2 linked regions of the Pleurocapsa sp. PCC 7327 genome follow. The protein of the gene in region 1 interacts with the protein of each later gene in a pairwise test. Links are inferred from orthologs where the notes say so. Each region holds a gene or a part of one and is shown on either strand. Other genes may lie near its edges. The genes, in order: PLE7327_RS00925 and PLE7327_RS21800.

Evidence for each region.
Region 2: the proteins of PLE7327_RS00925 (region 1) and PLE7327_RS21800 interact in binary tests that used the Escherichia coli proteins (3 or more experiments, as listed by UniProt). The link is inferred for Pleurocapsa sp. PCC 7327 from one-to-one orthologs.

The regions. Positions count from the first base shown.
Region 1 is NC_019689.1:213,800-217,103, reverse strand. What follows is about bases 219-3,199. They hold PLE7327_RS00925 (penicillin-binding protein 2), read left to right. Parts: upstream 219-777; coding sequence 778-2,622; downstream 2,623-3,199. Other genes in these bases: PLE7327_RS22490 (PAS domain S-box protein), read right to left, coding at 2,645-3,199; PLE7327_RS00930 (hypothetical protein), read left to right, coding at 219-699. Outside these bases: PLE7327_RS00935 (serine/threonine-protein kinase), read left to right, coding at 1-106; more of PLE7327_RS00930, read left to right, coding at 205-218; more of PLE7327_RS22490, read right to left, coding at 3,200-3,304. UniProt on the Escherichia coli protein: Essential cell division protein that catalyzes cross-linking of the peptidoglycan cell wall at the division septum. Required for localization of FtsN.
Region 2 is NC_019689.1:4,845,202-4,848,422, reverse strand. Bases 145-3,042 are described here. They hold PLE7327_RS21800 (FtsW/RodA/SpoVE family cell cycle protein), read left to right. Parts: upstream 145-945; coding sequence 946-2,139; downstream 2,140-3,042. Other genes in these bases: PLE7327_RS21795 (hypothetical protein), read left to right, coding at 2,393-3,042; PLE7327_RS21805 (phycobilisome linker polypeptide), read left to right, coding at 660-863; apcB (allophycocyanin subunit beta), read left to right, coding at 145-455. Also shown: more of apcB, read left to right, coding at 1-144; more of PLE7327_RS21795, read left to right, coding at 3,043-3,046; PLE7327_RS21790 (PAS domain S-box protein), read right to left, coding at 3,207-3,221.

The sequences.
Region 1 (3,304 bases):
AGCCATTTCGGTTGTCGCGATTATTGCCGTTTTGGGAGGAGCAACCGCGATCGCAATTACAGCAATTTTTCGCTTGATTTATTTAATTCTCTCGCGCTTTTTCTGAAGAATTTTAACAAGACTCAAGGAAACTTAAATTCTGAATTCCGACTCTTGACGGTTATAATGCCCCTAAAATATACACCATTAACCGCAGGGTCGGATATGTCTTTGCATAATCATTCTAAAAGATCGGCAACTTTACCGAGAAATTCTCGTTCCCACAAAGCGACTCGCCCTTTGGCTGCTTCGCCAGCGTTGCGGCAAAACGTCAAACCATTGCCCCCGCGATCGCGTCGATTGTCTTCTCAATGGCGATCGCTCCTATTCCTACAAAAGCTGTCATCTGGAATTGCTTTTTGTCTGGTAGCTTCCGTATTGGGAGTTTATGCCTGGAGCGTTTATACTCCGAGGATCTGGGGTCAGGAGTATAAAAAATTAGAAACTTTGCAGCGACACGAACGTCATCTAACAGCGATGAACGAAACGATAAAAAACCAACTCGCCCAACAAGCCGAAAAACCGGAAACAGGACTCGCTAATCTTCATCCGGGTCAAATCGTCTTTCTTTCTCCAACACCCGTGCCTTCTCGAAGCCAACCTCAAAAAGCGACTGCTAAATATAAACCCATCATCGGTAAAACTCCCGTAGCCTACTAAATTGTTAGTGGTTAGTAGTTAGTTGGCAAAAAATTTTCTCCAAATAACTAATAACCAGTAACAAACAAACAACAACCAATGACTGATTCAACCTCCAAAGTCACATTCTCAAGAGCCAGAGATCCCGCGAAAAAACAACCATCACACAAAAAAAGACCTTCTCCCCGTCAGAATTCCCGTCGCTCTCCTTCCAAAGCCAAAACCGAACTCAACCCTGCTAAGTTACCGAAGGTCAGGTTACTTCTCGTTTGGGGAGTTATGGTAGCCGGATGTGTCGGCTTGGGATGGAGGCTGTATCAGTTACAAGTCGTTCAAGGCGACGAGCTGCGGCAAAAAGCCAGACAGCAGCAAGTCATAAAAGTCCGTCCTTACATTCCTCGACGGACGATCGTCGATAGCCAAGGAAACGCGCTCGCCACCAGTCGGCTAACTTATAGCCTTTTCGTGCATCCGAAACTGTTCGAGTCACCAAAAGAGGAAGTTGCAACCAAGCTTGCCCAGTCTTTAGGAGACACGACCGAGCAAAACCTGCTAGAGCAGTTTGGACAACAAAAAACGGGAATTCTCCTTTCTGGGAGTTTGACGGAAGATATCGCCGAGAAAATCAAGAAACTAAATTTTAATGGCATCGACGTGCAAGAACGCTATTCCCGTTTTTATCCGCAACAAGAAATGGCTGCTGAAGCGGTAGGTTACGTCGATCGCGAGTATAAAGGTCAGGCGGGAGTCGAAAGCAGCCAGCAACTGTTGCTAGAGAGAAGCTCGACGAGCTTCTCGCTTAGAAGTTCTAGAGATGGGACGATCGTGCCAGCCTATCTGCCCAAAAATCTCTTGAATTTCGACCATTTGCAGTTGCAACTTACTATTGACCTGCGCCTGCAAAGAGCAGCTCGTTCTGCTCTAAAGCAACAACTGAGAAAATATCATGCCAAACGAGGTGCGGTTATCGTTATGGATGCAACCGATGGCTCTCTGGTAACGCTCGTTTGCGAGCCAATCTTTAATCCCAATCAGTACCATCGCTCCCAAGTCGAACTGTTTAAAAATTGGACGGTTGCCGATCGCTACGAACCGGGTTCGACCTTTAAGCCAATCAATATCGCGATCGCGCTAGAGCGAGGTGCGATCGAACCCAACAGTCGCTTCTATGACTCTGGCTCGATTACTGTCGATGGCTGGGAGATCTACAATGCCACTAGAGAGAAATTTGGCTCGTTGAGTATAGCGGAAGTCTTGCAAACTTCTAGCAATATCGCCATGATTCAAATCATGAATCGACTTAGCCGCAAAGATTACTACAAAAGTCTCCAGAAACTCGAACTCGGAAAAAGAGTAGGAATCGATCTCCCCGGCGAGGTTGCCGGATCTCTCAAAAGCAAATCCGAATTTAGTGCCAAGGCGATTGAAGCTGCCACCGCTTCCTTCGGTCAAGGCTTTTCCCTAACTCCGATAAAATTAGTTCAGCTACATGGCGCCCTAGCTAATGGCGGCAAGCTGGTCACGCCTCACGTGGTGCGAGGATTAGTCGATGCTAAAGGACATCTCCACTGGCAACCTTCTTTTAAGACTCATCGGATTTTCTCGTCCAAGACTAGCCGAGAAGTTGTAGAAATGATGGAAACCGTCGTAACTGACGGAACGGGCAAACCCGCTCGAATTCCCGGCTATCGCATCGCCGGAAAAACAGGAACGGCCCAAAAAGCGGGCGCGGGTGGAGGCTATATTCCCGGTGCCAAAATTACCAGCTTTGTGGGAATTTTTCCGGTCGAATCTCCTCGCTACGTCATTCTTGTCATTGTGGACGAACCCAAGGGCGAAAATACCTTTGGCTCTACTGTCGCAGCACCCGTTGCTAAATTGGTTATGGAAGCGCTGATTTCCCTAAAGGGTATGCCGCCATCGCAGAAGGTAACTGATGAATAATACTAATTCGCAAAAATCTGCATTAACTTTTTGACTTGGGCCAAGTAAAGCGGAAAGTCGCTCCTTTGTCTAACTCTGACTCCAGGACTATCTCGCCCCCCTCGGTTTCAATAATTTTTTTAACAATGGATAAACCGATTCCGGTGCTTTCATGAGAGTGATTGGCTTTGAGCGTTTGAAAGATGCCAAAAATCCTTTCGTGATATTCGGGAGCGATGCCGGGTCCGTCATCGGTTATGGCAAATTCATAGTAATCTCCTTTTTCTGTAGCAGTAATCTCGATGCGCCCGTCGGGACGATGGTGGTGTTTGATGGCATTGCCAATCAGATTGGCAAATACTTGGGTGAGAAGCAGCCGTTTAGCGACGATTGTCGGCGTCTGGGGTGGCACGGAGATGGTAAAAGTAGCTGGAGGAGCAAGGGAATCGAGTACCTCGTCAAGCAGTTCGCCAACGTTCACGGTTTCTGTGGCAACTTCGCTACGACCGACGCGAGAATATTGTAGTAATCCGTTGATGAGGCTCTCCATGCGATAGACTCTTTGCCGCAGAAGCTCCATCTGGTATTGGTTTTCTTCGGGCAATTGCCCTTCGAGGTCTTCTTCGATCCATTGAGAGAGATTAGCGATCGCTCGCAACGGTGCCTTCAGGTCGTGCGAGACGACGTAGACGAAGCGATCCAG
Region 2 (3,221 bases), 4.6 Mb from region 1 along the record:
CTGCTGACGTTCAAGGAAAGTACCTCGACGGTGCTGCCATGGATAAGCTCAAGAACTACTTCGCTAGCGGCGAACTGCGCGTCCGTGCAGCCAGCGTTATCAGCGCTAATGCTGCTGGAATCGTCAAGGAAGCTGTCGCGAAATCCTTGCTCTACTCCGACGTAACCCGTCCTGGCGGAAATATGTATACCACCCGCCGCTATGCTGCTTGCATCCGCGACTTGGATTACTACCTGCGCTATGCAACCTATGCAATGCTAGCTGGCGATCCCTCTATCCTCGACGAGCGCGTTCTCAATGGATTGAAGGAAACCTACAATTCTCTAGGCGTTCCCATTTCTTCCACCATCCAAGCTATCCAGGCAATGAAAGAAGTTACTGCTAGCCTAGTTGGTGCTGATGCTGGCAAAGAAATGGGCGTATACTTCGACTACATCTGTTCTGGCTTGAGCTAGAGCGACTAATCCGGCAACCGAAGAAAAGTTGTCTATTAGAGGTTCGGGAAGTCTAGAGTGAGTGCTAGCTCCTTAAAGGCTTAATCTTAATAAAAAGATAAGTTTTAAAGATCTAGTATTGACTCCTGACTCCCGGCCTTTGTTGTAAATAAGAAAAGCACAACCCTTAAAATATCGGATAAATAGATTGGGAGAATCTAACTTATGCGGATGTTCAAAGTGACTGCTTGCGTGCCCAGCCAAACCCGGATTCGGACGCAGCGCGAATTACAAAACACCTACTTTACCAAGCTAGTTCCCTATGATAACTGGTTCCGCGAACAGCAACGCATCATGAAAATGGGCGGAAAAATTATCAAAGTTCAGCTAGCAACGGGCAAGCCAGGAACAAATACGGGCTTACTATAATCAATTCAACTGTCAGCAGATCGAAGAGAGGTCAGTGACGACCTCTTTTTGCTTTGTCAAGGGCTGGAGATAAAAATTTACTGTGCTGCGGTATCTCATTCCTATTTTTGACCCAGAAGTAAAAAATTGGTCGATTGAAGCGCGTTTGCTGCGCTGGCTAACCCTGTTGTGGCTTGGCATCGGTTTAGTCGTCTTATTTTCTGCCTCCTATGCCGTGGCTGCCAATCCAGATAATGACGCGACGCGAGGAGATGGATGGTATTACGTCAAACGCCAACTCATCTGGATCTGGATAGGCTTAATGGGTTGCAATGCGATCGCGCGATCGCCAATTCGTTTGTTATTAAAAATCGCCCCTTGGCTAGTTTTGCTGTGCTTGGGATTGATTTTCTTAACCCTAACTCCCCTGGGTTCGGAGGTCAACGGAGCCACCCGATGGATTAAACTCGGATCGATACTCCTGCAACCCTCAGAGTTTATGAAACCCGCGCTTGTTCTGCAAAGTGCCTGGTTTTTTGGGAAGTGGAGACAATTGCCTTGGAAAGTACGCCTGACTTGGCTAGGAGTTTTCGCGGCGACGCTTGCCGGAATTTTGCTTCAGCCCAATTTAAGTACTACGGCTTTGTGCGGCATAACTATATGGTTGATTGCATTAGGGTCGGGATTGTCCTCGATCTATCTCGGCGGAACTGCCATTACTGGCGTGTTGACCGCCTTTGTCAGCGTCACCATTAACGAATACCAACGCCAGCGGATTATCTCCTTCCTGAATCCCTGGGCAGATCCGAGGAACAAAGGCTATCAACTGGTTCAAAGTTTACTAGCGATTGGTTCTGGGGGAACCTGGGGGGAGGGTTTTGGGCTATCGCAGCAAAAGCTCTCCTACTTACCGTTTCAGGACACGGATTTTATTTTTGCCGTCTTTGCCGAAGAATTTGGTTTCGCAGGCGGTATCCTGCTGCTACTATTGCTCGTCAGCTATGCCACACTAGCTTTGCTCGTTGCCATGAAATGTAACCATCGCGTCAAACAATTGGTGGCGCTTGGTGCGATGACGGTAATGGTAGGACAAGCCTTGCTCAATATCGGCGTAGCAACTGGGGCACTGCCGACAACGGGTTTACCCTTGCCCTTGTTCAGCTATGGCGGAAGTTCTAGTCTGGCAAGTTTGATTTTGGCTGGATTGCTGATTCGGGTGGCGAGAGAAAGCAAGGAAGCTGAGATAGTACCGTTGAGACAAAGTCGCGAAATAGTAAAGATGCCCAACAAATCTTAACAGCGATCGCGCCCTTTTCCCATTTAACTATTTGGAGCAGGTATTTAGGAAATTGCTATAATGCTCTCGTTAATTTTTCTGAAGTAGGGGATCGGAGAAATCAACAAAAGAATCGAACAAGGAAAGATTGGCTTTGAGGAGAATTTCAGTTCGAGGACTTAGATAAAAGAAGTACCAGCCCGCTCGGTACGAGCTAAAATAATACAAAAAGACCCGCTCGCTCGCAGCACCTCTCATAACCCTAGAAAAACCAGTGACTAATTACCGTACCCGATTGACTCTATCACCCGTCGGTTTGTCCTTCACCTTCGGTAAAGAGCCAACTTATATCGCGAAGCTGTATAACTGGTCTTATCATTTCAGCGATGGCAGTCGCCTAGTCGGTCGGGTTAGAGGGAAGTTAGGTGAAGATGGCAATACGTTGGTCGAGCCAACCGACCTAGTAGCTGAATATGTTGGCACGGATGGTCAGACCGTGCTGCTGAGTTGGCAAGATCGAGATTTTGCGACTTTTGAGGCTACTCTGGATGGAACAAATCTGCTCGTGGTCGCCTCTAGCGATCGCTTCGTTGAAAATAGTATCTGCATAGTGTCTTCGGAATCTTCCCCGCGCGCTCAAGTCACCCATTGGAGAATACAACTGTTAAAAGAAGAGTTTAATCGAGAAGCTTGGTCGCTGGCTCCTTCTACCTCTCTCTCTGGTGCGGTTAAGGAGAGTTTGGTTCTCGATTGGGTTTTTTCTCCCCTCTTTCCCTTTTGGCAAGTCAGCTTTAACCTCTGGCTGCCTTTTCCCAAGCTTAGTTATCACTGGACGTTCAATCCCTGCTTTCCCTTCTTTCCCTCGATCCGACTGAAGAAAACGGCTGCCAGTATGGGATGTTGTTTGACTACCGAGCTAGCTAGCTAGCCTCTAGGTGTCTAATAATATTTAGATATTTATAAAAAAGAACGCTACATATGCTCAACGAAAAAGCCTTACATACCGAGCTGCTGACTAATTGCGAATTGGTATAAATTCGGCATTGCTGAATTAGAGTATGATAACTTGATATGGTGATATTTTAGCCTTAACGATTAATCAC